DNA from 2 places in the Clostridium sp. 10cd* genome. Region 2 is predicted to be linked to the other one. Evidence: a T-box and tRNA genes for the amino acid it is inferred to sense, from the RefSeq annotation. Region 2 holds a T-box; the other holds one or more tRNA genes.
The links. A T-box is a leader RNA that pairs with one kind of tRNA and senses whether it is charged. The one in region 2 lies ahead of cysS (cysteine--tRNA ligase), so its partner is inferred to be a tRNA-Cys.
Positions count from the first base shown of each region.

Region 1: it encodes a tRNA-Cys, which carries the amino acid that the T-box ahead of cysS (cysteine--tRNA ligase) is inferred to sense. The anticodon was not compared.

Region 1 covers NZ_CP172347.1:1,700,653-1,716,125, reverse strand. The annotation lists gene ACG3M1_RS08440 (PHP domain-containing protein) at 329-1,111, opposite strand; gene ACG3M1_RS08435 (DUF6442 family protein) at 1,307-1,627, shown strand; gene ACG3M1_RS08430 (helix-turn-helix transcriptional regulator) at 1,624-1,839, shown strand; gene ACG3M1_RS08425 (TetR/AcrR family transcriptional regulator) at 2,156-2,815, shown strand; gene ACG3M1_RS08420 (M23 family metallopeptidase) at 2,808-3,500, shown strand; gene ACG3M1_RS08415 (DUF1905 domain-containing protein) at 3,524-3,796, opposite strand; gene ACG3M1_RS08410 (phosphocholine cytidylyltransferase family protein) at 4,024-4,932, opposite strand; gene ACG3M1_RS08405 (ABC transporter permease subunit) at 5,022-6,608, opposite strand; gene ACG3M1_RS08400 (ABC transporter ATP-binding protein) at 6,598-7,383, opposite strand; gene ACG3M1_RS08395 (extracellular solute-binding protein) at 7,371-8,348, opposite strand; gene ACG3M1_RS08390 (hypothetical protein) at 8,533-9,132, shown strand; gene ACG3M1_RS08385 (NTP transferase domain-containing protein) at 9,291-10,004, opposite strand; gene ACG3M1_RS08380 (pyridoxal-phosphate-dependent aminotransferase family protein) at 10,001-11,056, opposite strand; tRNA gene ACG3M1_RS08375 (tRNA-Cys) at 11,826-11,899, shown strand; tRNA gene ACG3M1_RS08370 (tRNA-Leu) at 11,908-11,995, shown strand; gene ACG3M1_RS08365 (DUF2974 domain-containing protein) at 12,305-13,408, shown strand; gene ACG3M1_RS08360 (metallophosphoesterase) at 13,511-14,581, opposite strand; gene ACG3M1_RS08355 (anaerobic ribonucleoside-triphosphate reductase activating protein) at 14,816-15,473, shown strand, end outside.
Region 2 covers NZ_CP172347.1:4,008,724-4,024,196, reverse strand. The annotation lists gene gap (type I glyceraldehyde-3-phosphate dehydrogenase) at 1-471, shown strand, start outside; gene ACG3M1_RS20200 (GGDEF domain-containing protein) at 718-1,842, shown strand; gene ACG3M1_RS20195 (hypothetical protein) at 1,911-2,099, shown strand; T-box leader at 2,138-2,342, shown strand; gene cysS (cysteine--tRNA ligase) at 2,380-3,717, shown strand; gene ACG3M1_RS20185 (Mini-ribonuclease 3) at 3,717-4,103, shown strand; gene rlmB (23S rRNA (guanosine(2251)-2'-O)-methyltransferase RlmB) at 4,100-4,822, shown strand; gene ACG3M1_RS20175 (sigma-70 family RNA polymerase sigma factor) at 4,855-5,439, shown strand; gene rpmG (50S ribosomal protein L33) at 5,532-5,681, shown strand; gene secE (preprotein translocase subunit SecE) at 5,693-5,872, shown strand; gene nusG (transcription termination/antitermination protein NusG) at 5,883-6,434, shown strand; gene ACG3M1_RS20155 (hypothetical protein) at 6,696-6,887, shown strand; gene ACG3M1_RS20150 (HAD-IIA family hydrolase) at 6,948-7,712, shown strand; gene eno (phosphopyruvate hydratase) at 7,816-9,114, shown strand; gene ACG3M1_RS20140 (APC family permease) at 9,611-11,446, shown strand; gene secG (preprotein translocase subunit SecG) at 11,673-11,903, shown strand; gene rnr (ribonuclease R) at 11,977-14,109, shown strand; gene ACG3M1_RS20125 (CapA family protein) at 14,128-15,294, shown strand; gene smpB (SsrA-binding protein SmpB) at 15,309-15,473, shown strand, end outside.

The sequences.
Region 1 (15,473 bases), 2.3 Mb from region 2:
GGATATGTTTAAAAAAAGAGCCGGCACTATACTGATTTTTGCCGCTCTCCTTATACCCTGCTTATGTTTGACCCAAACAACTACGGGATTCTTCAGCTAACACAGATTTCTCATGCTGATTCTTTTAACCGCATGAAATCGCCTGTTTTCATCATTTCCTACTATACCGCATTCGTACTATCATCCTGATAGGATGAGAATCGCATGCTTCCCTACCCAAAAAGTCAATCAATACGTATTCATGATTTGCTGCATGCGTGAACACTACACAAAGATACATCCCTTATGATATAAGAACGCATGTGTTACCTTCCATATCATAGCGGTCTTATTCCCACGCAATTTCAATCGGCTTTCCTTCCTGAAAGACTGTCAGCTTTGAAATATCATGCCGCCGCAGAAATTCCTTTCCCTCATCAAAATGGTAGGCATAGGCTTGCGCTTTGTGCGCATCCGAGCTCATGGTAAACATCCTTCCTCCCATCTGTATATACCAGTCCACCACGATTTCATATAAAGGCAGCTGTCCATACTGAAACATACTGCGGGTATTCAGCTCCAGGGCAATGCCACGCTTAATCATTTCCGGAAATATTTTCTCCATATACGGATGTGCAATGGTGAGAAATGTATCGGTATCAACATCCTGTATGCGACTGACATAATCGAAATGACTGAGAACATTGGCTGGAATACCACTGCGCAGCGCATCGAGCATCTGCTGGAAATAAGAACGCAGAATATAGATGATATCATGCTTTTTAGCTTCCTCATCCATATAATCAAAGATTCCGTTCTGATGTATACTGAGCAGGATAATATCAAATTGCTTGCATTGCAGCCAGGCCATAAGCCGTCCATGATGTTTTCTGAGCCAGCCGATTTCCACACCTTTCAGAAGTCGGATGTCTGTATTTTTCTGCAAATTCTCAAGATATAAAGAATAGCGGTCATAGTCCATCCAGCTATCCATGAAATGGTTGGCGGAATTTTCCAAATCCACGTGCTCGGTAGTCACAAAGCAGCCATCCGCATGCTTCAGATAGTCAGACAGCTCTGTTTGTGAATCAAAGGAAAAACTGGAATGGACATGCTGATCGTAATAGTTCATAGGTGCCTCCTTATTCATGTATATTCCTTATCGTAAAAACAACATGAATTCTCTATCTGCATTCTAGCAGAATTATTGCAGAAAAACAATGAAGATATAAAATACCAAGAAAACTTGTCATTCATATTGACAAGTACACTTGGTATGATATACTTAAGTTACCAAGTATACTTGGCAAGAAAGGCGGAATACCCTATGAATAAAGAAGAGATCCTCGCAAGGAGCAGAAATGAAAACAAAGGCATGGATATTATGGAGCTGCAAAGTCTTGAAAAAGCAAGCAGAATCGCAGCACAGGTCGGCATGCTGCTATGCTGCTTTGTCGCAGTCATGGAGGTCGCTGTAACCGGACAGGTCAGTATGGAAAGCTGGCTGATCTATTTCGGCATACTAAGCACACTGTTCCTTATAAAATACCGCCTCATGAAAAAACGGCATGAGCTATTTCTTTCCATTTTTTATACTGCACTGTTTCTCATGTTCCTCGTTCTGTTTCTGTGGAAGCTGTTATGCTGAAGGAAGAACTGATTCTACGCAACCGGCTGAAGCAGGCCCGTACCGCTATGCACCTATCCCAGACACAGCTGGCAGAGCTTGTCGGTGTTTCGCGCAACACCATCAGCTCCATTGAGACAGGCCAGTTCAATCCGACCGCCAAGCTTGCTCTCATCCTGTGTATTGCCCTCGAGCAGAAATTTGAAGACCTGTTTTATTTCGATGAAGCATGATATTGTTTATATTTTTTTAAAAGCAAGGTGACAGAAGCTTTTCCACAGTATTTCGTGTCGAGGTTCTACTCGATGGTAGGCAAACTTAAAACAGGGAGACTTCCATACTATTGAAGTTATCAATAGAAGAAAGTCTTCCTTTCGCATACACCCTAAAGTGAGAAAGAACCCGTGTTGAAACGTTTTTTTTATAGTGATTTTAATTATATAAAGCAACACGTATTTTGTAGGATAAAGCAGCATGCATTGACCTATTAGGTAAACGATGGTATACTGTTATTGACCTATCAGGTAAAAACAGATAAGGAGGATATATATGTCCGCAATAACGCCACAGCTTCAGGAACAGCGAAAAGCAGCACTGTTGAACGCTGCATTGAGAGAATTCGCAGAGTACGGCTATGAGCAGGCTTCTACAAACAGAATCGCAAAGGAAGCCGGACTTTCCAAGCCGCTTATGTTTCACTATGTTGGTAATAAACAGCAGCTGTTTCTCTTCGTTTATGAATACTTCTTCGATCTGCTCAATAAGGAGTATTACAGACAGCTGGATTGTACAGAGCCGGATGTAATCAAACGGCTTCATGGTGCATATCGGTTACAGCTGCGCCTGCTGTATGCATATCCATGGGTATTCGATTTTTTCAAAATGTATGCGGGCATGGATATCCGGATATTTGATGAAGACCTGCAACAAAGGCTGAAAAAGTGCAGGACGAAGGACTGTACCGATTTGTTTGAACAATATGATCACAGTCTGTTTATATCGCAGCTGGAGGAAGCCGCATGTATGCAGATTCTCTATTGCTCCTGTAAAGGGTTTGGTGATCTGATGCTGGATAAAATCAGAACAATGCAAAAGGAAGAGCTCAGCTTTTCTTCCGTCGAAGAGGATTTACATGTATTTTTCGAGGGTCTGCGCAGACTTATGTATAAGGACAGTGCAGCCGAAGCTCCCCATGCCTGCAATGAATAAGCCGATTCTTATGCGTTTTCCGTTAATTGGCGAATGGAATACGCCCAATACACCGGGAAGCCGCATCCCCAGTCATGGCACAAATGCGCTGGGTACCAGATACGCCTATGACTTTCTGCAGCTGAACTGGAAAAAAAGAGGACATCCCTGCTATCGCTCCCATGTCCTTTCGTATCTGTTATTCGGTGTCGCATTATCTTCGTGCTATTGCTATGGATTGCCTGTGTATGCCCCATGTGATGGAAGGGTGGTATATGTGATGGATGGCTGCCGAGAAAGAAAACGCGCCTGGTTTTTCTCTGATGCCCTGATGGCTTTTAAAAACAGTCGTCGTAGGCAGGACCAAGAAATATGTGAAATCAGCGGAAATGCCGTAATAATCCAGTATACGGATACGGTCTATGCCGCCTTCTGTCACCTGCAGCCGAATTCGATTGCGGTGGCTGTTGGACAGTATGTCAAAGCAGGAGATTTTATCGGCAGCATCGGACACAGTGGCAATTCCATGTTCCCCCATCTTCATTTCCAGCTCATGGACAGTGCTGATTTTCTGCATGCGAACGGGCTTCCCTGCGCCTTTACCCAATATGAGGTGTTGGAAAACGGACAATGGCACACTGTATACGGAGGTATCCCCACAGCACAGCAGCGGATACGCTATGCTCCGGTAGATGAATTCGTATAAAAGCCGCTTTGGAATCTGCTTCCTCAGCGGCTTCTTTCCTGTATGGTAACATGAATGCTGTCTCCCGGCTGCTTCCCTATTTTAGCGCGAATATCCTTGCGCACACCTAATATATGGCGGACAGTCTGCATGCGGACAAGGGAGCCATCATACGCCACATTGTCAAATGTCGCATGTACGCAGACCCTCCCCTTTTGAAATTCTTCTTTTACATCCCACGGAAACTCGATATAGGCACCATCGATACCATCAACCTTCTGCAGCACGGCATCAAATTCATAGATTTTAGGATTCATTTTGCACACAGCCTTTCCTCTTTCATATCCTGTACAGCTTTACAGCGCCCATACACAGGATATTCCTTGTTCTATCCGAAACAGAGAAAAAGGAAGTTCCTCGGTAAGGCTTTTTTACGCATAAGACGATTGTGGCTCCATCTTATTCCAGATGCATGCAATGCATGGAATAGCCTCCTGCATCCCTTACCGTAATGAAAGCTTTTTACCTGGTGAAATTCCTCTCGTTAAACATTATAGATAGGATCGATCTGCTTCAATTCCTTGAACGTATCGATTTCCACGATATCCTCCTGACGGACAGGCTTTACAATGACCTTGTGATTGGACAGCTTTTCACGCAATGCCACCTCATCCCAATACTTTTCCTTACCGCCCGGCATTTTAAACACCTCTTCGATATCCTTCGCCATTTTCTCTCCATCCTCCTTATTCCAGAAGGAGATTCCCACCATCTGATGACAGTCCTTGCCACCTACGGCAAGTCTGCTGATATAGCCCTTTCGGGTATAGAAGCACCAGTCATCGGTAACGTCCATTTTAATACCGCAGTAATTCGTCGTATATTCATATTTGCGAATAATTTCCGGATTGTACAGCAACAGATCGCTTTCCAGCACATAGGCATTGCACATCATATCCTTAATCAGATAGGCACTGGAAATATTATTGGTTTCGTTAAACAGCGGATTCTCAATGAATTTGATTTTCGGATATTTGTGCAGGAGTACGTCAAACTGCTCTCCCAGATAGCCGCGCACAATTGTGATATCCTCGATCCCTGCAGCCACGACAGCATCCAGCAGGGTTTCTATGATGCGCTTTCCATGTACCAGAACAAGCGGCTTGGGTGTATTCAAGGTGATCGGAACCATGCGGGATCCAAAGCCGGCCGCAAGAAAGATCGCCTTCTTCACGCGATAGGGCTCCAGTACCTCGTAGCCCTTGAGGGTAACATCGTACATAGAGCTGCCTCTGGTTTTGATCACCTCGCTGTCCTGCAGCTCCGTCAGGGTTTTATTGATGACACCGAGAGAAAGATCCAGCTTTTTTGCCAGTCTTCTCTGGGTGCATTTGTCGTTTTGATGGCGTTCGATATACACAAGGGTTTCAAACTGATTTAATGTAAGGTTCATATATTTATCTCCTCTTTACAGCGCTTTTATCATTATAGCAGAGTACAGCGGTTTTGCAAATATCGAAATACATAGGAGGAAGCCTCCTGCTAAGCCTCATGATCCTTGATCAGCTTCCTTTTCACCACATATACAAGCAGCTTCACAATCAGATTGACAAGCAAAATCACAACAGAGATAAAGGCGGTCGCCTCAATCAGTGACTGCGAATCAAACTGCGGTATCAGCAGCGACAGCGGCATATTGCGGAAATTCGCCAGAAAGGATACTGCGGATATCGTCACCATGGAATTGACAAACAGATAGCTGAACATCTCTACAATGGTTCCCTTCGTACAGGGAATATAGACATCCTTCAGCATACGGAAGCGGGAAATCCCCATTGCTGCGGAGATATCCTCCAGATTGCTGTGAAACTGCTGAAGCGAATTGTATGCCATCAGATAAGGATTGGCAAAGAAATGCGTAATGTTGACAAGCACCAGAATCGCAATGCCGCCATACAGAAAGCTTCCCTTGTAAAAGAGCACATAGCTCAGACCGAGGACGACACCGGGTATGGCTAGCGATATCATGGACACCAGATGCAAAACGCGGCTGGATAGCTGCGATGCATTACGGGCTGTCATAAAGGCTGTTAAATAGGTCAGACAGACGCCGACCATGGACGTCAGCATTGCAATCGCCAGCGAATTTTTCAAATACATACGAACGCCGAGATCCATCGCCTGTATAATATTATCCAGTGTCAAAGAAAGATCGGTTGGATAGTGATTGACAAAGGAAAGCACGGCAAAGGTGATCAGCGGCAAAGAGAGAAAGACAACCGTGGCGATACAAACAATATGGGCAATACGATCACGCTTCGCATTCGGCGCAATCTGATAGGAACGCGTTACCGTGGAGCTGCTGCCCTTATTTTCATTTTTCAAATCAAGGACAAAAGCGATAACTGCAGGAATCAGCAGCAGGATTCCGATAATGGCTCCCTTTGAAAAATCCAGAAGTCCAATGACCTCACGATACATATATACCGGAAGGGTGATGGATTTCCCGCCGACGACAAGCGGTACGCCGTAATCGGTAAAAATCATCGTAAAGACTGAGAAAACAACACTGATCAAAGGCCCCTTGATATTGGGCAGCGTGATGGTGAAGAACTGCTGGCGCTTGGATAAGCCAAGCACACTGGCAGCCTCATAGGTCGTGTAATCCTCATATTGAAAGGTATCGTTCAGCATCAAAAAGGCAACCGGAAAGGAATACAGGATGGAGCCAAGAATGATACCGACATACCCGTACAGGAAAAATTTCATATGCAGCAGATTGGATATGATGCCGTTATCACCGAACAGCAGTACCAGCCCCATCCCATGGGAGATGGAGGGGATAAGCATCGGCAGTGTGAACAGCATGGTGTAAACAGAGCGATGCCGGATATGGGAACGGTTCATAAACCAGGCAAGTGCAAAGGCCAGGGATACGGATAACAGGGTTGCCAGAATGGTGGTGCACAGCGAGTTGATCACCATTGGCTGAAACTGCGGGGATGTGAGTACCTTATGAATATCCTTGGCATCGATGTTTACCAGCAGGGCAATCAGCGGACAGATGACAAAGAAAAACAGAAAAAGGGCAACGAGGACACGGGAGGCCTGATAGCGTTTATTGTTCATAGACCTGTTTCCCCGTACATTTACACAGACTTTCCAGCTTGCCGTCCAGATGCGCATTGACGAAGTCGATGATATACTGGTTTGCCGGATGGTGATAAATATTCTGCGGTGTATCAATCTGCTCGATGTTTCCCTCACTCATAACCATGATGCGATCGGACAGATAAAATGCCTCCTCCTGTTCATGGGTGATAAAGATCATGGTGGAATTAAAGCGCTTCTGAATGTCCTTCAGCTCCTTTTTCATGACCTCGCGCATGCTGACATCAAGTGCACTGATCGGCTCATCCAGCAAAATGATTTTCGGATTCAGCGCCAGTGTTCTGGCGATTGCCACACGCTGCTGCTGTCCGCCGGATAGCTGGGAGGGGCGTTTTTTAATCTGATCGCTCATACCGATCGCTTCCAGTGTCTGTAAGGCGATCTTTCGGCTTTCCGCTTTTTTATCCGAACGCAGCTTCAATGCATATTCCACGTTTTCCAGTACGGTCATATTGGGGAACAGTGCATAGTTTTGGAATATGATTCCCATATTTCGCTCACTCGGCTTCAAGTGGGAGATATCCTCTCCATCCATTAGGATTTGCCCTTTGGTTTGCTGTTCCAGTCCGATCAGGATTCGCAGAAGCGTTGTCTTGCCGCAGCCGCTGGGTCCCAGCACACTTAGAAATTCCCCTTCATGCACAGTAAAGGATATCGTTTTCAGTACATCCTTGCCATCAAAATTTTTATACAGATCGCGAACGATCAGCTTTTCTTTTTCTAATACTTCCATAAGTCCAGCAGCCTTTCTTTTTCATGTATGTCCTCGATGCCGTTCATATCGGCATACGGAATGTGTGTCGGATAATTTTGTATCGTATTCTTTTGATCCTTCAGGATAGCCTCCGGTGAGAAGTGCTCCTTATCATACAACAGGAAATCGTTGATGATGAAATCAAACACCCTTTGTACATCGGGATCATCCGCATGACGCTTCATCAGACCGGTGCCCGTCAGAGAATAGGGCGAGCCTTCCTTGGGATAGATGATTTTAAAGGGAGAGCCGGTGTTGATCTGATTGACCGCCTGAAAGGTCAGTCCCAAGCCGATGCCGACCTCGCCCTGAATGAGCAGCTTGATCGGTCCGCTGCCGGATTCCGTAAACTGCTTGACATTGAATTCCAGCTGATCGATATATGCCAGAGCCTTTGCTTCTCCCATGGTATTCACCAGATTCTTGTAGAAGAAATAGCCGGTGCCGCTCGATTTCGGGTCTGGCATGGCAATCAGATTATAATATTTGCGATCCAGCAGATCCTCATAGGTTTTCGGTTCGCTGAGCTTATGCTTTTTCAATACATCCGTATTGATGATGAAGGCACCTGCCTGTCGTTCCCAGGTCACATACGCATTGCCGTGATCCTTAGGTGCCAGACCATCCAGATACTGCAGACGGCTCTTTCCCTTGATATCCGCCAGCTGATCCTTAATCTTCTCCATGTAGGAGGTTTCCAGACCAACGACGATATCCGCATCGCTTTGCTCCTGCTCCACAGATATTTTTGCCGCAGCCTTGGCGGTGGATACATACATGACCATGACATGCAAATCCGGAAATTTTTCATTCAGCTGCTGCTGCAGCTCCTCTCCACGGAATTGCTCCATGGAGGAGTAGACGATAATCGTATTCTGTTCATTGGATATGCTCACGAGTAAAGCCATGGTGATCACAACCATGGCAAGAATCAGCTTTTTCATACACCTCAACCCTATCTTTGTTCATGTAGTACCCATTTTATCACATTAAGAAAACATTTCAATCTTATTTTCGCATTTCATTATTACAATTTTGCAACAATTCCGATGCTATTTGAACATATCGCAAGTTTTGTATAACCCTTTTTCACCTGACGTATACTAGAAAAAGGAAAGGAGGAGTTCTATGAAGCATAAACTGCCGATTCTGCTGGTATTCTGCATGCTGCTGCAGCTAAGCGGCGTACAGGCTGCCGAAAAAGAAGAACGGCTGCTATTGATGAGTGATGATCTGGCGTGGCTGATTGATGTACGCATCAAAGAGGATGACAGTCTGCAAATCGGCTTTCTGCCTGCGGATCTGCTCGTACCGATCGCCTGTGCACAAGGCTATGCTGCACCGCTGTCCAATGTAAAAATGGAGACAAACCGGGAATGTATCACAGAGAGTGTCGGTAATTTCCTGCATGTCGATTATGATCACAGCATCTATCTGCATATGAAGACATTCAGCAGGGATGTGGGGCTGACACTGCCGGATACCGGATTGAAAACAAGTGGCGAGCTGGTGGATTTCATGCATAAGGCAAGCGATAAGCTGGAAATGTCGATGCTGTTTCATTATAAGAATTATATTACCAGTGATCTGTCCGCGATGGATTATATCCGATACTATCGCAGACTGCATGGAAAAAAGCTGAGCATCACCTACGCATATATGAATTATATGGATATGGAGGATGCCTCGATCCCTATGGATAATCAGCTTCATGTGCGAAAGAAATAAGCATGCCGTTGAAAGAAGCCTTTCCAGCATGTACACGATATTCAAATCAGACTGCCGGTATACGGCACAAAAAAGACTTATCAAGACCAGACCTCATGCCTGGCTGTGATAAGTCTAATTTTATTTTTATGTGCTTACCTCCGCATTGGCTGCGCAGGTTACAGACACTGTGGATGCCGGTGCACATAGTCCAGTATATTTTCATAATCCTGCAGAACATCGATTTCCGACCAGTAGTGCCCTGCGATATCCTGTACCGGAATCTGCTTCTGCGGTATCATGGAATACAGTGTATTCTCCCACCAAAGCTGACAATCACCTTCATGGACGAGCAGCTCCAGCTGTTTGCGAAAGCAGGCGATCTCCTGCTTCTGTATCCGGGCAATGCCGACATACTCACTGGTACGCTCAGCCTCCGGCATATCCTTTCCATAATCTGTCAGGATTCCGTTTTCACAATGGAAGAAATAATCTCCGCTCAATCTGCGGGAGCTGTCTGCCAGTAAAACGATTCCACGCTGATCCGCAAGCAGAAGGTCAAGAATATCCTGCTGCCAGAAAACATCCGCATTCGCAAGCAGAAGATCCTGTGTTTCATCCAGCTGTTCTCTGGAAAACCAGAGGGATGCGATGCTGTTGGTAACCCTATAAAACGGATTTTCATAAAACGTGATTGGATAATCACGGAGTGCTTCCCTGATCAGATATCCTTTAAAGCCCAGACAGATGCATACCTCCATATGATTGTTCAGCAGCAGCTCGACCGTATGGCGGATCAGAGGCCCGTTGCCGATATCCAGCAAACACTTCGGTTCATTTGTTTTCGTGGCGATACGGGTACCCATACCGGCTGCCATTAGAATTGCTTTCATTTTCCATACTCCCTCAGCCCGTCGCACAGGGCATCATAATCACACAGCTTCAGATTTCCCAGATGCCCCACACGCAGCATACGCTCCCTCATTGCTCCTCCGCTCGGGGTCAGTGTGATGGCACAGCTCTTTTTCAGAAACTGATAAACCTTCTGCGCATCACCGTCAAACAGCAGTGGAGTCAGGGCGTTGCTGAGAGGAAAGTGTGGAAGCTGTATTTCCAGCTTTTGAACTCTGCTTCGAAAGTAGGCAGCACGCGTTGCGATCCGCTGCTGTTCAAGGACAAAGCCATCCCCCTGTAAGTGCTGCAATCGCTCATGAAGCTCCATAAGGATACCCACTGCCGGTGTGTTGGGAGTCTGTCCCCTCTCCATATTGCGTGCATGCTCCTTTAAGCTCAAATACAGGCAGATATCATCTTTGGGCTCGACCATATCGCGATAGAAGGATTCCTGCAAAACCACCATCGACAATCCACAGGACAATGCCAGTGCTTTCTGAGAGGAAAGAATCAAGACATCGATTCCCATTTGGTCCATATCCAGCGGATCAGCCATAAAGCTGCTGATGGCATCCACAATCAGATACATATTCTTTGCTTTCGTAAATGCAGAAAGCAGCTGAATATCATAAAGCTGTCCGGTGCTTGTTTCATGCAGATTGACAAGCAGGGCACAATATTCATTTTGAAAAAAAGCGTCCAGGTGTTCCTTTCGCAATGCCTCCAGCTCCTGCAGACACAGCTCATCATAGGGTATCCCGTAAATTCTGCACAGCTGCACAAAGCGCTCGCCAAAGCTCCCTCCGCGAAGTATCAGTACCTTGTCCTGTCTGCGAAAGCTGCAGGCAACAACCGCCTCCATTGCTGCACTTCCGCTGCCGCACAGAAATAATGCTCTTCCTTTACGACAGCCGCATAAGGTCAGCAGCTGCTGTTCGTTTTCCTTCATGATGGATGAGAATTCATCATTGCGAAAGTATGGCAGCTGTGTACCGCTGACCTGTAATGTTTCAGGATACATCTCAACAGGTCCCACTGTGAACAATTTCATAGTATCATCTCCAGTTGTTTGTTCATATTTTAGATTATATTATGCAAATAAGAAAAATACAACTGAATTTTTAATCATATTTTGTTCATATTCTAAAATGTATTTCTCATTTTGAAACGAACAAAAAGATTTGGACAGATTCTTTTTCATTCCCATCCTTTGGATATTTTGATTCTATGGTACATGTACAGAAAGAAAAGCGCGGTGTCTATTTAATCATATGTATAGGACTGTAATCAGCTACTTTTATCAGCTGTGGTCCGTCAGCTTGATTGGCCTGTGTTCTATGAGTATGTTAAAAAGCCATATTGTGGAAAGGTTCTTACTCGATTGTGGTTAATTTTAACTAAAGGAGAATGCAATCCTATCGTAATTTATCAATAAAATTTGAATTCTCCCTTTTGCAACGAACCTAAAGTAAAAGCCTGTGAAAATCCCTGCTTGCTGTTTTCTACAATATTTTATAGTGCTTGCGCCAATCTCGATATTCTTGTTTTAATCTCCTGTTTCTTCATAAACATGGGAGGTTATGATTCATGTAGGTATAACAAATCAATCAGTGATATGATAGCGTGTGCTCCTTTCTGTATGAGTTTACTGCCCTACGTAATTTCGTTTTTGCCCTTATCTATGCTATTATCTGCAATTAGATCCGTGAATAGTGACAAATCTTCCAAAAAAAGCTATAAAAAGGCAAAATGCCTATTGCAATTTCTAAAAATTATTGTATAATATTAAAGCAACATGTTTCAAAAAGAATATGTCAGATGGTTCCGTAGCCAAGTGGTAAGGCAATAGACTGCAACTCTGTGATCATCGGTTCAAATCCGATCGGAACCTCCATTTTTGTTGGGATCGTGGCGAAATAGGCAGACGCAACGGACTTAAAATCCGTTGGGAGTTAATCCCGTGTGGGTTCAAGTCCCACCGTTCCCACCATTCAGAAAAACAGTCCTTGAAAAAGGACTTTTTTTATATAAATACTATGGAAGTGCTATGTGAACTATTTTCAGGGAACGGTGGACGATTCAGCAAGAAACCTGTCTTATACAGTCTTCACCGCATACAACCTCTTTCACCTTATTGTGCTGACTGAAAATGTGAATGAAGGAAAAAGCGACACAGCGTTTTATGGAGGTATCTTACATGCAGGTCCTCCCTCATGAAAACAATAAGCACCTGCTTCCAGAGCAGACCACCTTCAAAGTGGTAATGGATACACCTGAAAAAATATAGGAGAATGATAGTATGAGCAATCTGTTTGATTATCTTACATGGAGAAATGATTTAACGTTTTCAAAAGTTCCCTGCTGTGCAGTGGATACCCTCATATGCAGCTGTCTATCCTATCTGCGACTGCAGCCGGTGTTTGCCAAACAGGATATGCTCTATGTCAAGCGTGCTTCTGAAATTATAAGGGCGATAAATCCGGAGGAAATTCACTTCCGCGTAAAGGAAGACCTGCAGCTGCTGCATAAAATGGCAGAAGGCAACCGATATGGGAATGTAATACTATGCGGATATGTCGACCATCTGGATCCCTCTATGGAAAAACAGTTTTATGCCCTCACCTGTCTGCTGGAGGATGATGTCATGCTGATAACCTATCGCGGAACAGATAATACACTTGTTGGATGGAAAGAGGATTTTAATATGACCTTTCTGGACACCATTCCCTCCCAAAAGGAAGCGGTACAGTATTTGGAGGCGATGGCAATTGCATATCCCGATCGGCGTATAATCCTATGCGGGCATTCCAAGGGTGGAAACCTTGCGGTCTATGCAGCTGCATTTTGTTCTTTCGCTATACAGAATCGGATACAGCGGGTATACAATCACGACGGCCCGGGTTTTTCCGCAGAAACGCTGCAAGCAGCAGGCTATCGCTCTATTGCACAGCGTATAGAAACCTTTGTTCCACAATCCAGCGTTGTCGGTATGCTGATGGAGCATGAGGAGCATTATACTGTGATTTCCAGTACACAGATTTCCCTATGGCAGCATGACCCCTATTCCTGGGAGGTGCTTGGTCCTGATTTCGTACGACTGGATGCGTTAGATCGCCAGAGCATCGTTCTGGACAGCACCATCAAGCACTGGATCAGTGAGCTGGACCGCTCCCAGAGAGAAGCCTTCACGGATGCTGTGTTTCAGATACTCAGCAACACCAATGCCGCCTCCTTTAAGGAAATGAATGAAAACCGGATGCATAGCACTGCTCTGATTTTGAAAGCATTAAACCGCACGGACAAGCAGACTAAAAAGATGCTTTCCGATATCATCCTGAAGCTGTTGTCCAGTGCGAAAAGTGCCATCGAGACAAATCTTGAAAACGGAAAGCCTACAGACTGATTACGTGTTCTTCAATCCCATGCACAAGCGAGTAAAAAGAGAATATCAAATTCCAGTGAACGATACTGAAATTGCATTCTCTTTTTTTGTATCCTGCATGCATCACTTTGGCCGTATCGTAACGAACAAAATTTCATTATGGGATGCGACCCGCATCGGAAAGCCCCATGTGCCTGCTCCTGACGATACCAGCATGCGATAGCCGACATCATAGTTGCCATATGCTCTTGGGTACGGGATTCTGGTCAGCACAGTATTCGGGAAAATCTGACCGTTATGCGTGTGTCCGGATAGCTGCAGCAACTGTGCATCCAAGTACTCTTCTACAGATTCCGGGCGATGCTCCAGTAAAATCACAGGCTCATTCCCCTGATATTCCTTCGTAAGGGAAGACCAGGAGCGTCTTTCTTCTCCCCGATCCCTTCGTCCGATTATTCTAACACCGTTCACCACTGCAGATTCATCCTGCAAAATATGCACACCTGCAGAGCGCAGCATTGCCTCATATTCCCTGCGCCGCTTCTGTAACAGCTCATGATTCCCGCCTGCATAGTAAACATCTTTATGCAAATCGGAAAGCATTGTACAAAGAGCTTCCATATCCTTTTGTGAAGTTGATTCATCAAATAAATCTCCGCCAAGCAGCACTATATCACATTTCCCAGCCAGACGCTTTATAGTATTATAAGGTGAAGAAAGCGTTGTACCTGCATGCAGGTCAGTGATATACAGAAGCTGTTGTTCCTGTTTCACTCCCTTTAATTCAACAATTTCCTGACGCACCTTTACACGGGCTGCACACCCGATTCCATATACGGAAAACAAAAGCATGACAACAGAAACAAGCACATAGAGCCTTGAATGAAACTCCTTGGAATACCTTCTGCAGTACAGCTTGTGCAGCAAAGCAAGTAGACAAAAGCCTGTCATCTGCGCTACATATACACTGTTCAGTACCAAAACAAGTGCCCCCCGCATCGGCATCGCATCCTTGTACATCGCAAAAAACGGTGTAAAGCGATAAATCAGAAAAACGCTGCCTAGCAGAGATAATATCGATAAAGCATAACGGATCTGCTTTTTCTTATACAGCTTCTTTATCATATGCCAGAAAAACAGCTGCATAAGGATAAGAAGCAACAGACACAAAAGTAAAAACAACTGCATTCTCATGAATTTCACCTTCCCTATTATCCTAGCACAGAACGAGGCTGCTCTCTACCCCGTATCAAAATTTTTGCAAAACCTTTTTTATTTTTGATAAAAGATTACCTATCCGATTTATACAATTATAAAAATTTGTAATGACTTTGCTTTTCATTTGTTACATTCTTTACAAAGGTTGAATGTTCAACTTTTGTATGCTATCATTCTTATAGTTGAGTGGTCAACCATTGGAGGGAAGACATGGATAACAGCAACTATTTGTATTTAAACACCTCGATTCTGTACCGCTGCGGTCAGAAATATTATGATAAGAAATTGAGCGGACACGATATCAATGCAGCACAGATTCTCTTTCTGATTCTTATTTATGAGCAGGAGGGGCTGAACATGCAGCAGCTTGCGCAAAAGGGCTGTTTTGATAAAGGGACTATCACGAAAAGCATTTCCCGTCTGGAGGAGCTTGGTTATGTGACTACACAGAGCAGTCCCCAGGACAAACGTATCCGATCGCTATATACGACTGATAAAACAAAGGACATCATCCGTGATATCTATATGATTCGTCAGCAGTGGTGGGAGCTTTTATCCAAGGATATCGGTGCACAGGAGCTGCAGCAGTTTGAAGCAACGCTCAGCCGTCTGAGTGAAAACGCACGCAAATACGAGCAGCAGGAAGAAGCAGGCATCAAGCTGTTCGGTATTCAAAAGCTGACTCTGCTGGATTACCCGCAGAAAATGGCGAGCACGATTTTCACAGGCGGCTGCAATTTCCGATGCCCCTTCTGCCAGAACAGTGACCTTGTCTTTCTGCCGGAAAACATGCCGGAGCTTCAGGAAGAGGATGTGCTTAGCTTTCTGGAAAAGCGAAAAGGAATTTTGGATGGTGTCTGCATCAGCG
Region 2 (15,473 bases):
TACACAGGTGATCAGATGACACTGGACGGACCTCAGAGAAAAGGTGACCTGCGTCGTTCCCGTGCTGCTGCAGTAAACATCGTTCCTAACTCTACTGGTGCTGCTAAGGCTATCGGTCTGGTTATTCCTGAACTGAAAGGTAAACTGATCGGTTCCGCTCAGCGTGTACCTACTCCTACAGGATCAACTACAATCTTAGTTGCTGTTGTTAAGGGGAAAGTAACTGTTGACGAAATCAACGCTGCTATGAAGGCTGCTTCAAATGAATCTTTCGGATACACTACTGACGAAATCGTTTCAAGCGATGTTATCGGTATGCGTTACGGATCACTGTTTGATGCAACTCAGACAATGGCTATGGAAATGGAAGACGGAAATACTCAGGTACAGGTTGTATCTTGGTATGACAACGAAAACTCTTACACTAGCCAGATGGTTAGAACAATCAAATTCTTCTCTGAATTAGCTTAATTCCCAGACGAAAAGTATAAACAAAAGATCACTACGGTGGTCTTTTTTATGCATTCATGCGAAGGAAGTTAAAGCTGAACGCACTTCCGGATATGGCGTGAAAGAATGACGAAAACAATTACAAATATCGCCTCTGAGATGGAAGCTACTGATATCGGCAGAATAATTGTAATGTTTTCTGTTTCGTCGTTGTTTTCCTTTCTATGTGCATGCTATAATTGATGTAACAAATTTGGGGAGAGAACTATGGATAGAAAACGGCGAATCAGCAGAGTAGATGTACAGGTATCCATTGTGACAGCTGTTCTTGTGACAACACCTTTGATCTGTGTGTATTTTTTTAACTACTTTATCACACATGAGGATATGATCAACAGTCTCAAGGAGCGCTCTCACAGCATCTATCAGTATGTGGATGATTATGTGGATAAGACCACTTTTCAAAATACAGAGGCATTGACGAGAGATAATCCTGCCTATATACGTATGAAGGAGAAACTGGAAGAAGTAAAAGCCAGCACGAATGTACGTTATCTATATACTGCAGAAAAAAATATACAGGGGGAGTATGTATATCTGGTGGATGGTCTGCCGTATGACAGCTCTGATTTTCGTAATCCCGGAGATAAAATCGAAGAGGAAATCATCCCGGAGCTAACGGCTGCTTTACATGATAAAATTATTTTGCCGAATCAGATAAAAAATACGGAATGGGGTCCTATCTTTATCTCTTATTTCCCGATTCATAAGGGCAATGAGGTCGTGGGTGTGCTGGGAATTGAATTTGATGCCACCCATCAGTACCGTGCTTTTCAGATAATTCGCATCGGTACACCGATCATTGCGGCAATTGCCTGTCTGCTCGCCGTATTCATCGCTGTTCGTTTGTTTAAGCGTATCAGCAATCCCATGTATAAGGATATGGCGAATACAGATTTTTTGACAGGTCTGAAAAATCGAAATGCATTTGAACTCGATATCCAGAACAAACAGGATGAGGTGCTGGGGATACTGATTGCGGATTTGAACGGATTAAAGAAAATCAATGATGAACAGGGGCATCAGATCGGGGATGAATATATAAGGAAGGCGGCAACGGTGATTGGAAAATGTGCCAGTACCTGTCCGGTATATCGCTTCGGCGGTGATGAGTTTGTTGTTTTAGTACCCGATGCGGATGATAAGAAGATGAAGTCTTTGTGTGAACGTATTCTGACCTATGAGGAAACCGTGCCTAAGGACTGTGACATACCGATTTCCCTATCGGTTGGGTATGCGCTGTATGATCCTGTACAGTGTGCATCGCTGCAGGATGTATTCCATGAGGCGGATGTGCAGATGTATAAAATGAAAAACAGCAGAAAAATATAGCATCTCCTCTTTTCAAATGTGACGGAAAGGTGTAAACTATAACCACAGTTCTGAGTGAGGTGAAGATCATGGCATTGCGTACAAAGCTGAATACCAATGATGAAGGAGATACAAATGGTTTCAAGGAGCTAGATGATTTGGATGCAGTCTATGTGGATGAAATGAAAAAATCCGGACTGAGTGATGACCTGATGGCTCAATTCATGAATATATCAAAAGCGCTTGAGAAGGAAAAAAGCGAGGGAAATGAGCGGTAGTATTGAAATCCGCATAGTTCCCTGTTATACTAAAACAAGATAAACCTGTGACAAGGATGAGTACCGGCATATGTATGGAAAGACAGCGATTTCTGAATGGTGGAAGCAGAAACAATTCATGCGGGAAATGCCCCTTGGAGGGATTTTTCGATAATGTAGAAGAATACGTAGTTCGGCGTTAACGTACCAAGTGGAAAAGCATTTTTCAAATAGAGTGGAACCGCGCGAAACAGCGTCTCTATAATATAAGTGCTTTTTTTATTTATAAGGAGGAAATGATATGAAAATATTCAACAGTATGAATCAAAAGGTGGAAGAATTTAAACCCCTGCATGAAAATGAGGTGCATATGTATGTATGCGGTCCAACAGTATATAACTATCCCCACATCGGGAATGCCCGGCCCATCGTTGTATTCGATACGCTGAAGCGCACGTTTCAGGCGATTGGGTACAACGTTAAAATGGTCTCAAATTATACCGATGTTGATGATAAGATCATCAAGGTCGCAAAGGAATGTGGAGTAAGTGAAGCAGAAATTACAGAGAAATTTATAGATGCATATAATCATGACCGTTTATCCCTGCACGCTGCAATGCCGGATGCGGCTCCAAGGGTTACAGAAACCATGGATGCCATTATTGCTTTTATTAAGCTGCTGGTGGATAAGGGACATGCATATGAAATGGAAGGCGATGTGTATTTTAGAGTAAACAGTGTGGAAAGCTATGGAAAGCTGTCCAATCAGCAGATCGAGGATTTGCTTGTTGGTGCGCGTATTGACGAGAACAGCAAGAAGGAAAATCCGCTGGATTTCACATTGTGGAAAAAAACAGAAGAAGGTATCAAGTGGGATTCTCCATGGTCTGTGGGACGTCCGGGATGGCATACGGAATGTGTAGTCATGATCAATCAGGAGTTTGGCGGTGAGCATACGATTGATATTCACGGCGGTGGTATGGATTTGAAATTCCCGCATCATGAAAATGAGATTGCACAGTCTCGTGCAGCTTACGACTCTCCGATTGCTAATTACTGGATTCATAATGGTATGGTGAATATTGATGGAGAGAAGATGTCCAAAAGTCTGGGGAATGTGATCTGGGCAAAGGATATGATTGCGAAAATCGGTGGAAATGTATTGCGCTGGGTCATGCTGTCTGCACACTATCGTGCACCATTGAATATCAATGAGGAAGCAATCGAAACGGCGAAAAAGGAATTGAACCGCGTGGCTACTGCAATGAAGCAGGCGTATGTTAAACTGGGTCTTGCCGATGTTGACATGGATGAGACCTGTGATGAGGATCAGCTTGCGCCGTTTCTTGATGCTATGCAGGATGACATGAATACACCGAATGCTTTTGCGGCTGTGTTTGAAACTGTTAAGGCTCTCAATCAGGCACTGCGTCAGAGAGAAAGTGATCTGCAGGTGGTGAAGGCACTGGTTCGTACCCTGGAGAAAATGATGGATGTCCTGGGCATTGAGCTTTTGCGTCTGACAATGAGCGAGGAAGACAAACAGCTGCACCGTCAGTGGAAGGCAGCCGTTAAGGAAAAGGATTTTGAGACGGCTGATCAATACCGTGCGAAGCTGATAGAGAAGGGTATCCTGTAATGGATATTAAGGAGTATAACGGAACATCGCTTGCCTATATGGGAGATGCTGTCATGTCGCTGCTGGTTCGGGAAATGCTGCTGGCACAGGGCTGGCAGAAATCCAAAATTTTACAGAAGAAGAGTGAGTCCTGGGTGAGTGCGAAGGCACAGGCGTATTTTCTGATTCAGCTGAAGGAGCGTGCATTTTTCAGTGAAGAGGAATATGCAATCGTCCTGCGCGGACGCAATACCCATTCCGCAAGCAAGGCAAAAAATGCGGATGTGACAACCTACCGTATGTCAACCGGTCTGGAGGCATTATTCGGCTGGCTGTATCTGACGCATCAGGAGGACCGTCTGAAGGCCTTGTGGGAGGAAATTCAGAAGATAGGAGAATACCAATGACGCAGTATGTATATGGAAAGAATGTTGTAAAGCAGCTTCTGCAGGACGGGAAGCCCATTCATGAGGTTCTGATACAGGAGGGTATCCGTGATACAGCACTGGAAGGTGAAATCAAAAAAAGACGGATCCCTGTAAAGGTTCTGGGCAGAAAGAAGATGGATCAGCTGCTGAACGGAAACCATCAGGGCATTGCCGCCTGTATCGACGATTACAAGACCTGGGAGCTGGAAGAACTGCTGGAAAGCGTTCCGCAGGGAAAACAGCCGCTGCTGGTGATGCTGGACGGCTTGGAGGATCCTCATAATCTGGGGGCGATTCTACGTACCTGTGACTGTATCCGGGCAGATGGCGTCATCATTGGAAAGCATCGCAATGTTCGTCTGACACCGACGGTTGCCAAGGTGAGTACCGGAGCAATTGATACCGTAAAGGTAAGCGTGGTCACCAATCTTGTACAAGCAATCAAATACCTGAAGAAGCAGGGCTACTGGGTGGTCGGAACAGATTTTGAGAATTCCCGCGATTACCGTGAAGGACAGTATGATGTACCTCTTGTTCTTGTGATTGGCAGCGAAGGCTTCGGTATCAGCTCTCTTGTGAAAAAGAATTGCGACTATTGTGTCCGTCTGCCGATGGAGGGAAGCGTCAGCTCTTTAAATGCTTCCGTGGCAGCAGGCATCCTGCTTTACCAGATTCACGCACAGCGCCATCCTCTGTAATTTTCTGCTTCCCTTTCGGGGAGAGAAAATAGATGGAAGAAGTTTACGAAAACGATTATGAATTACTATATTTAATACGACAAAAAGACGAAATGGCATTTGCAGCCCTCATGCATAAGTATGAGGAAATAGCTGATAAGCTGATTAAGAAATATATCGGAGCCTGCAAAAGCGGGCTATCTGAGGATGACTACCTGCAGCTGGCAAGACTCAAGCTTGTACAGACGATCGATGACTATCGCGAGGATCAGGAGGCCAGCTTCTATCATTATTTTTGCAGTGTATTTCACAATCTGTTGATTGACTGTTACCGGCAGTCGGCACATGAACGACGTGTGCTTTCCCTGGATAGCTGTATACGCGAGGAGGCGGGAGGCTACTGTCTGCTTGATATAATGGAAAAGCCTAATGAAAGCTTTGCGGTTTCCTATGAATTTCAGCATCGTGTGAATACACGCAAGGAGGCTCTCAGCGATTTGGAAAAAAGAATCGTCGATTTGCGTGCGCTTGGATATACGTACCGCCAGATTGCGGACACGCTTCAGGTCAAGGTGAAAAAAGTGGATAATACACTACAGAAGGTACGAAAAGACAGGGAAAGGGAGGAAATGCGGTAGAATTCGCAGCATTCCTGCTTGGAATTGGAAATTAAATTGACGAAACCACTTCTTTATGATAAAGTAAATAGGCAAAGAAAGAGGTGTTCCTGATGAGCGATAAAGTCATATTAACCTGCACCGAATGTCTTTCTCGAAACTATACAACTACAAAGAACAAAAAAACGCATAATGAGCGTATTGAATTGATGAAGTTCTGCAAGAAATGCGGTAAACATACACTTCACAAGGAAACGAAATAAGGAGGCAGCTTATGAAATGGTTCAGTATTAACGGGATTTTAACCGAAATGAAGAGAATACGCTGGCCAAAGGCAAAGGATCTTGCCAGAGACAGTGTAACAGTATTTGGATTTGTAGCATTCCTGGCCTTATTCTTTTACCTGTGTCAGGTTGTATCATCCGGTTTCTTGAAACTGATTGGAATCGTGTAGGAGGTAAAGCATGGCTGAGGAAAATAAAAAGCAGTGGTATGTGGTCAATACATATGCCGGACATGAAAATCGTGTAAAAGAAAATCTGTTGCGTCGTGTGGAATCCATGGGACTACAGGATTATTTGTTCCGTGTAATTGTCGCAGAAGAAAAAGAGATTGAATACAAGAACGGTAAGGAAGTAGAGAAAACGACCAACCTGTTCAGCGGTTATCTGTTTGTTGAAATGATCATGACAGATGAAGCATGGTATATCGTACGTAATACGCCGGGCGTTACCGGATTTATCGGATCCAGTGGTGGTGGTGCGAAGCCGTTCCCTGTTGCTGAAGAGGAAATGGAGAGCATCCTGCGCCGTCTTGGTATGAGTGAGCGTAAGGTACAGATCGATTTTGTTGTTGGAGACCGTGTACGCATTCTGAGCGGGGCTTTCGCCAATGTTGAAGGAACTGTTGAGGAACTGCATGAGGATTCTCAGACAGCTGTTGTACTGACCATTCTGTTTGGGCGTGAAACTCCGACGGAAATCGGATACGGCGAATTGGAGAAAGTGGAGCTTTAAAGCGCTGCGAATTTCTATAAAATAATTGAGACGTAGAATACCTGCGTCTTTTTTCGTTTACCTTAATGAGCACTCAAAAGACTTTTCAGGGCTTCCTTTAAACAGCACAGGAGCATAGGATAGAAACTGTTTCCTTAATAAAGTGGAAATAATTGACTGCTGTGCATATATGCAGCTGTTTAAAAAAATATGCAGACATGGCGGGAAACTGACAAAATTCGTCGCTGTATCTTCCTATAATAGAGGCAGGAAGTGATAAAAATGCGGGAACGGGCAGGATTTATCATTGGAATCAGTGGTGTTGTGCTTCTTCTCAAGCCTAATTTTGATCCGGATCAAATGGCAATGTATTTCAACTATCTTGTGGGGAATTACTGGCCGGCTATTCTGATTATTATCGGCCTGCTCCTGGTTAACCCGAAAAAGAAGAAAACAAGAGGGAAAAGCAGATAGGTGCCACTTGACAAAAATGGTGCTTTCTATATCATTAAGGAGTAGAAAGCAGGTGGCAGTATGAAAAAAACATATTTCATAGATCTCGATGGTACCATGTATCGCGGATCACAGATTATAGAAGGTGCTAAGGAGTTTATCGACACGCTGACGAAACGGGGCGAGCGTTTTGTTTTTCTGACGAATAATGCAAAGCGTACAAAGCGCCAGAATGTGGAGCATATGGAACAGATGGGATTCACCGGTATCCGGGAAGAGCATTTCTTTACCTCCAGCATGGCAGCGGCTAGGTATGCGGCTGCGCATTATGAGGGAAGAAACGTCTGGTATATCGGGCAGGATGGACTAAGAGAGGCCTTGGAGGATAACGGCTTTACCGTTACAGAGCAGGATGTTGATCTGGTCTTTGTTGGTCTGGATAACACAGGTACCTATGAGAAATATTCTAAGGCATTGGATTTTCTGTTGAAGGGAGCGAAGCTGATCGGTACCAATAATGACCGCCTGCTTGCACAGCCGGGTGGATTTGCGGTAGGCAATGGTTCCATTGTAGCGATGTTTGAATATGCAAGCGGGCAGGTTTCTCCGAAAATCGGGAAGCCGCATGCTCCGATTCTGGAGGAAGCATTGAAATATTTTCAGCTGTATGCGGATGAGGCAGTAATTCTGGGAGATAATCTGGAAACAGATATCCTGCTGGGTGTGGAAAACCATGTGGATACGATTTTTGTGACCAGTGGTGTGCATCAGCGCGAGGATGTGGAAAAACTACAGATTTATCCAACGCGTACCATTGATGATCTTAGAGAATTACTTGCGGAATAAATTGTGTGAAAATGTGTTAGTTTGGGCAAACTCCTTTAGACAAAAGGGGGTTTGTGCTATACTGTGCATGTATAAAAAGTGTAGATAAAGGAGGACATAGGTTATGTCATTGATTACAAATGTTCATGCCAGAGAAATTCTGGATTCTCGAGGAAATCCTACAATTGAGGTGGAAGTGGAAACAGCTTCCGGATTTGTAGGTCGTGCCATGGTGCCAAGCGGAGCATCCACTGGAGAAAGAGAAGCACTGGAGCTGCGTGACGGCGATCCTTCCCGTTATGGCGGTAAGGGTGTACTGCAGGCAGTGGAGAACGTTAACAATATTCTGATCGATGTGGTTTTGGGAATGGATGTTACCGACCAGGCTGCAATTGACAAGGCGTTGATTGATGCCGATGGAACTAAGGATAAATCCAAATACGGAGCGAATGCGATTCTGGGAATCTCCCTTGCGGTTGCACATGCTGCTGCGGATTACTATGGGTTGCCACTGTATCGCTATTTAGGCGGTATCAATGCCAAGACACTGCCGGTACCTATGATGAATGTGTTAAACGGCGGAAGTCATGCGGATTCTTCTGTGGATTTTCAGGAGTTTATGATTATGCCGGTAGGCGCAAAAAGCATTCGCGAAGCAATTCGTATGGGTGCTGAAACCTTCCATGCCCTGAAAAAAGTGTTGAAGAGCAAGGGACAGGTCACTGCTGTCGGTGATGAGGGTGGATTTGCGCCAAACCTGGAAGACAATGAAGCGCCGCTGAAATGTATTATGGAAGCAATCGAGGCTGCCGGCTTCCGTGCCGGTGAGGATATCTGCATTGCGATGGACGTTGCGGCCAGTGAGTTCTATAATACAGAAACAAAGATGTACGATTTGAAAAAATCCGGACAGGGCTCCAAGACAACAGATGAAATGATAGCATGGTATGATGAACTGGTTGAGAAATATCCTATTATCTCCATTGAAGACGGTCTGGGAGAACGCGACTGGGATGGCTGGAAAAAGCTGACGGAGCATCTGGGTAAGAAAATTCAGATTGTCGGGGATGACCTGTTTGTCACAAATCCGGCAATCCTGCAGGAGGGAATTGATAAGGATATCGCGAATTCCATCCTGATTAAGGTGAATCAGATTGGTACACTGACAGAAACCTTCGATGCAATGGAGCTCGCAAAGAAACACGGCTATACGGCTGTCGTATCTCACAGAAGCGGTGAAACAGAGGATGCGACAATTGCGGATATCGCAGTTGCCTTCAATGCGGGACAGATCAAAACCGGATCCATGTCCAGAACAGATCGTATTGCGAAATACAATCAGCTGCTTCGTATTGAAGAAGAGCTGGGTGATGTTGCTCTTTTCCAGGGGAAATCAGCATTCTATAACATTTACAAGCATTAAGCGTTCATTCAGCGTTTATAAATACATCATGGGGTATTCTCGAATTTACAGGAGGATACCCTTTTGTTGTGAAATGGTTTTCAGCCACAGTGCAGCGGATTCAGGCAATGCGGTAATAATGTGGCCCACTGCTTATAGAAATTAAGGACAAGCTGTTGCGAAGAGTGCTTCAGGGCTGCTGCTTATATTCTTTTCCTGTCGCATACCAAAGAAAGGTAATCCCTTTACCTGTTTCCCAGTCCATGAGCGACCTGCAGAATTCTGCGATTTGATACCGGCTATTGTCTGTTCGAGCTTGATCAGTCCATCAGGGCCTTTTCATATGATAAGGATTTCTAGCATTTCTCTAATGAATTTCTATCATACTTTGCGAAACTATATCGTATATAAAGTTTATCTAAATAAACCTGTGTATGAATTGACTATTTTCGCTGGAAGCATAAAATAGTGTCAGCAGATATTTTCTGCATGCTTCATAGAAATCGAGGGAGTAGCTATGTTAAAAAAAATAAAGCATCTTGTGCTGGGACAATCGCTGCGTAGTGATGCACTGGATCATGAGAAGTTCAGTGTGATATGGGGACTTCCTGTCCTTTCAAGTGATGCGATTTCATCCGTTTCCTATGCCTGTGAGGAAATTCTGATGGTATTGATTCCTGTATTGGGAATGGCATCCTACGGACTGTTGATGAAGGTAGGCTTTGCAATTGTATTTCTTCTTTTTATTTTGGTATTTTCCTATCGGCAGACCATCAATTGTTATCCGCAGGGAGGAGGTTCCTATATCGTTGCCAGTGATAATCTGGGAAAGGTATTCGGATTGATTGCGGCGGCTTCTCTGGCAATTGACTATGTGCTGACAGTGGCGGTCAGTGTCTGTGCAGGAACAGCAGCAATCACCTCCGCATTCCCACAGCTGCTTTCTATGCGTACGGGCATCGCGCTGATAATTATCAGCCTGCTTACGATTGGCAATCTGCGGGGAATGAAGGACAGCAGTGTTCTGTTTGGTATTCCGACCTATCTGTTTATTATCACGATTTTACTGTTAATTGTCACAGGCTTTGTAAAGGTGCTGATATTCCATGAAACTCCGGCTGTTTCCGCAGCTATGCCGCAGTTTGTGGAGAATGCAGGTCTGCTGCTGTTTCTAAAGGCTTTTTCCAGCGGCTGTACGGCACTGACCGGCGTAGAGGCAGTAAGCGACGGAATTCCTAATTTCCGTGAACCGGCGCAGAAAAATGCCAAGCGTGTGCTGTACCTTCTGGCAGGGCTGGTCTTTGTGATTTTCCTTGGAATCTCTGCACTTGCTTCCCTATATCATATTATACCAAATGCGAATGTGACGGTGATTGCCATGATAGCGGAGGCTGTTTTCGGAAACGGGACTCTGCTGTTTTATCTGGTGCAGGTAACGACCGCAGTTATTCTTACAATGGCTGCAAACACAGCCTTTGCTGATTTACCATTACTGTTGTCCATTCTGGCAAGGGATGGATTCGTGCCAAGACAGTTTATGTCAAGGGGGAGCCGTTTAAGCTTCTCCAATGGAATTCTGTTGCTGTTTTTCCTCTCTGCCGCACTCGTGATCTATTTTCATGCGTCCTCCCATCTTTTGATGCCGCTGTATGCAGTCGGTGTATTTCTGTCTTTTACATTATCACAGGCGGGAATGTTTGTACGATGGGTGAAAAGAAAGGAAGATAAGTGGAAGCATAAGGCATTCATCAACGGAGCCGGTATGGTGATCACCGGAATTACCTGTGTGATCATCGCAGCAAGTAAATTTCTGCACGGTGCATGGATCGTGTTGATCTGCATTCCGGTTCTTGTATATATCATGGAGCGGATACACCGGCATTACCACTATGTCAAGGAGAGCCTGAAAATCCGTTCTGCCGAGGAATTGCAGCCGTATGATCTGCAGATCCATGGAAGCGTCATACTGCCTGTTGATTCCATCAACCGCAGCTTTCTGAAGGCTTATCATTATGCATGCTCCCTGCAGGTGAGGGAAATGGAATTCTATCACGTAAATACGAATGCGGAGGCGACTGAAAAGCTGCAGGAGCTGTATCAGCAAATGCGGCTCGATATTCCGCTGATCGTCGAGGATGCTCCATACCGGAATGTGAATGAAATGATATTGCATCATGTCGAGGAAGCGCAGAACGATTTGAAAAAGAAGGAAAGTGTAACGGTGATTCTACCGCAATTCGTTATGAAGAAAAAACGTTTTCATGCTCTGCACAATCAAACCTCCATGCAGCTAAAGCTGCAGCTGAGCAAATTGCGCAATGTTTCCGTTGTCAGTGTTCCCTATATCATATAGTGAGAGCGTTAAGCAGCTGTTTTTCGTCCTGTCTGTGGGGCAGAAGCTGGAGCGTGTTCAGATCGAGGAGGGAGCATCTGACAGCATAAGTCTTATGTACAGCATACAAGATACATCCATTATGCCTTGAACACAGGAGAATCTCGTCCTTTTACAAAAAATAAATTGTTTTTTATCCGTGTGTTTGTTATAATGATTAAGAACGTATTGAGAAAGGAGGATTATTATGGGCATTTTAGACACCTTACTGATGATTGCAGCGGTCGTTTTAATAATACTCTCCTTATTGCAAAGCGGAAAATCTGACGGGTTGGGAAGCGCCTTCGGTGGAAGTGAAGGACTGAATCTGTTCGCAAACGTTAAGGAACGTGGCTCTGAAAAAGTCATGTCCAATGTCACTCTGGTGACAGGAATTGTGTTTTTCGCTCTTGTTATAATCATTCGTATTGTTAAGTAAGTAAGAAAGACCGTCTAAGGTCTTTTTTTAATGGTATAATATTGTTATAGGAAAAAAGGAGGGCTGATGAGCTATGAATAAAAAAGAAGAACTGCTGGCGCTGATTCATGGAAACGGTTATCGAGGTATGCATGCGGCACAGCTTTCAAGAGCCCTGGATATGGAAGACAGTGCATCCTTCACACAGCTGATGAAGCTGTTAAATGATCTGGAAGCAGAGCATATACTCGCAAGAGACGCCAAGGAGCGTTATTTCACAAGTGAAGAGCTGGGGTATGTTACAGGTACACTACGCATCAATCCGAAAGGCTTCGGCTTTGTGGAAACAGCGGATACCAGCTATTATATAGGTCGGGATCACCTGGGTCTCGGTATGGATCGGGATATTGTTTTTGCGAAGACATGGACAAACAATGATAAAAGTGTTGAGGGAGAAGTGATTGAGGTTCTGGAGCACAGTGTCAGACAGCTGGTGGGAACCGTGAAAATCAAAGAGGGCAGAAAATATTTCCTGTCGGATGCATTTTTGAATTACCGCAAGGTTAGAATAACAAACTTCGATGATTTCCGTCTTGTGAATGATTCCAAGGTTCTGCTAGGAATTGACAGCTATGGGACTGTACTGAAGTGCCATATTGAGAAGGAAATCGGTTATAAATATGATCCGGGTATTGATATTTTATCAGTTTTACTGGAAAAGGATATCAATCCGCAGTTTCCTGAGGATGTCATGCAGGAGGTACAGCAGATACCGGAAACCATCCAAGAGGATGATATTGCACAGCGCAAGGATTTGCGAAAGCTGCTGACCATTACGATAGATGGAGAGGATGCCAAGGATCTGGATGATGCCATATCTGTGGAAAAGCTGGAGAACAATAAAGGATACCGGCTGTATGTTCATATAGCGGATGTTTCCCATTATGTGAGGGCGGGAAGTGCCATTGATCAGGAGGCCTATGCCAGAGGTACCTCGGTCTATGTCGTTGACCGTGTGGTACCGATGCTTCCCCACGCCCTATGCAATGGAATCTGTTCCCTGAATCCAAGAGTGGATCGGCTTACGCTGACATGCTGTATGGATATCGATAAGAAGGGTGAAATCGACAATTATAAGATATATCCTTCCATTATATGCAGTGATGAGCGAATGACATATAAAAAGGTGAATGCGATTCTTGCGGGTGATGCGCAGTCACAGAAGGAATATCCGCACCTGTTGAACTTGTGTCTCAACATGAAGGTGCTTTCCGGTATCATCCGACGGCGAAGAGAGCGTCTGGGAGCGATAGATTTTGATACGAGAGAAGCAAAGATTCTCGTTGATGAAAAGGGGAATCCGACAGATATCGTGTTGCGGGAGCGCGGAGAGAGTGAGCGGATCATTGAAGATTTTATGATTGCCGCAAATGAATGTGTCGCCATGCACATGAAATGGATGGAGGTCCCTTCCATGTATCGAATCCATGAAGCTCCGGAGCCTAAGAAAATGCGTGATTTTGCTACTACTGCAAAGTCACTCGGCTATAATTTTCAGGGCGGTATACAAAATGTTTACCCCGCACAGCTGCAGAGTCTTCTGAATGAGGCCAGAGGACAGGAGAATTATTTTGTGTTATCGAGCTTTATGCTGCGGGCTATGCAGAAGGCACGCTACGATAACCGCTGTATCGGGCATTTCGGTCTGGCATTGAAAAATTATCTGCATTTTACTTCGCCGATTCGGCGTTATCCGGATCTGGTAGTTCACCGAATGCTTCGGCGTTATATCTTTACATCCAGTGATGATGTCGAGCGCATGAAGCAGGATGAGCTGTGGTGTGAGGCTGCCGCTAATCAGGCAAGTGAGCGGGAACGCAATGCAGTGGATGCGGAGCGGGAAGTAGACGATATGAAAAAGGCGCAGTATATGGAGCGCTTTGTCGGGCATATGTTTGACGGTGTTGTCAGCGGTATTACCAAATTCGGAATGTTTGTAGAGCTGGAGAATACGGTAGAGGGTCTTGTGCATGTGACAGCCCTTACGGATGATTATTATCATTATGATGAAATGACGAAATCACTGATTGGCGAGCATACGGCTAAGGTGTATAAAATGGGGCAGAAGGTTCGTGTAAAGTGCAGTGGAGCGGATCGTTTCAAACGTGAGGTTGACTTTGAGGTTGTAGAGAAGAAAAAGCGGCAGCGTAAGAAGGCATCCCGATAGGGTATTGAGGGAAAGAGTATGAAGAAATTATGGATAGTTTTGGGGTGTGTGCTGCTTGTGACAGGCTGTTCGGGGAAAAGCGGTACGAAGGAAACGAAGCAGGAAAAGGCTGCGGACCCCGTTGTAAAAACAGAGGAAAAAGATGATATCCGCGATGTATCCTTTGTTGCGGTAGGGGATAATCTGATTCATGGTGCAATTTTCTATTACAATGCCAAGGGGGATGGCACCTATGATTTTAAGGATATTTATGAGCATACAAACCGCTATACACGCAAGGCGGATATCGCCTATATCAATCAGGAGACGATTTGCGGCGGTACGGAGCTGGGATTGAGCCATTATCCATCCTTTAACGGGCCTTACGAGGTGCTGGATGCGGTTGCGGATGCAGGCTTTGACTGGATGGCGGCTTCCAGTAATCATACACTGGATGCCGGTGTACAGGGTATCTTGAATCAGCTTGCTTACATGAAGGAACATCATCCGGATATCAGGGTGACGGGAAGTCATGCAACAAGAGAGGAAAGTGAGCAGCTGCAGGTTATCACCCGTGAGGGTGTGAAGTTTGGAATACTTGGATATACCTATGGGTTGAATGGCTATGTTCTTCCAAAAGGTAAAGAGTACATGGTTGATTTGATTGATAAGGATAAAATAAAAAATGATGTGGAAAAGCTGAAGAAGGTCAGCGATGTCCAAATCGTTAGTATGCATTGGGGAACGGAGTATTCCTTTGAGCCGAATGAGGAACAGAAAGAGCTTGCACAGTTCCTGAGTGATCTGGGTGTGGATGTCATTATCGGTGAGCATCCGCATGTCATACAGCCGATGGATTATGTGACAGGAAAAGACGGGAATCAGACTCTTGTCATCTATTCACTTGGCAATTTCCTGTCTGCACAGGATGATCATGAGAATATGCTGGGAGGCATGGCAAGCTGGACCCTGTCCTATAATATAACGAATGGTGAAGTGAGCTTTAAAAATGTGGAGTTTCTTCCAACCGTTACTCATATAGAAGGGAATTTCTCATTCTTTCGTACATATACTCTGAAGGATTATACAAATGAACTTGCTGCACGTCATACACTGACGACGCAGTATCATCAGGAGAATACAAGGGAGTATTACATAAATCTTGTGAACAGGGTTATGAATGATAAAGTGAAGATCGTATATTAGAAAGGAACACAGGCATGGCAGGAAGAAAAATTGTTGTATTTAATCGCAAGGCCTCTCATGAATATTTTCTGGAGGAACGCTTTGAAGCCGGACTGGTTTTGCAGGGAACGGAGATCAAATCCATTCGCCAGGGTCATGTCCAGATTCGGGATGCGTATATCAGCTTTACCAATGATGAA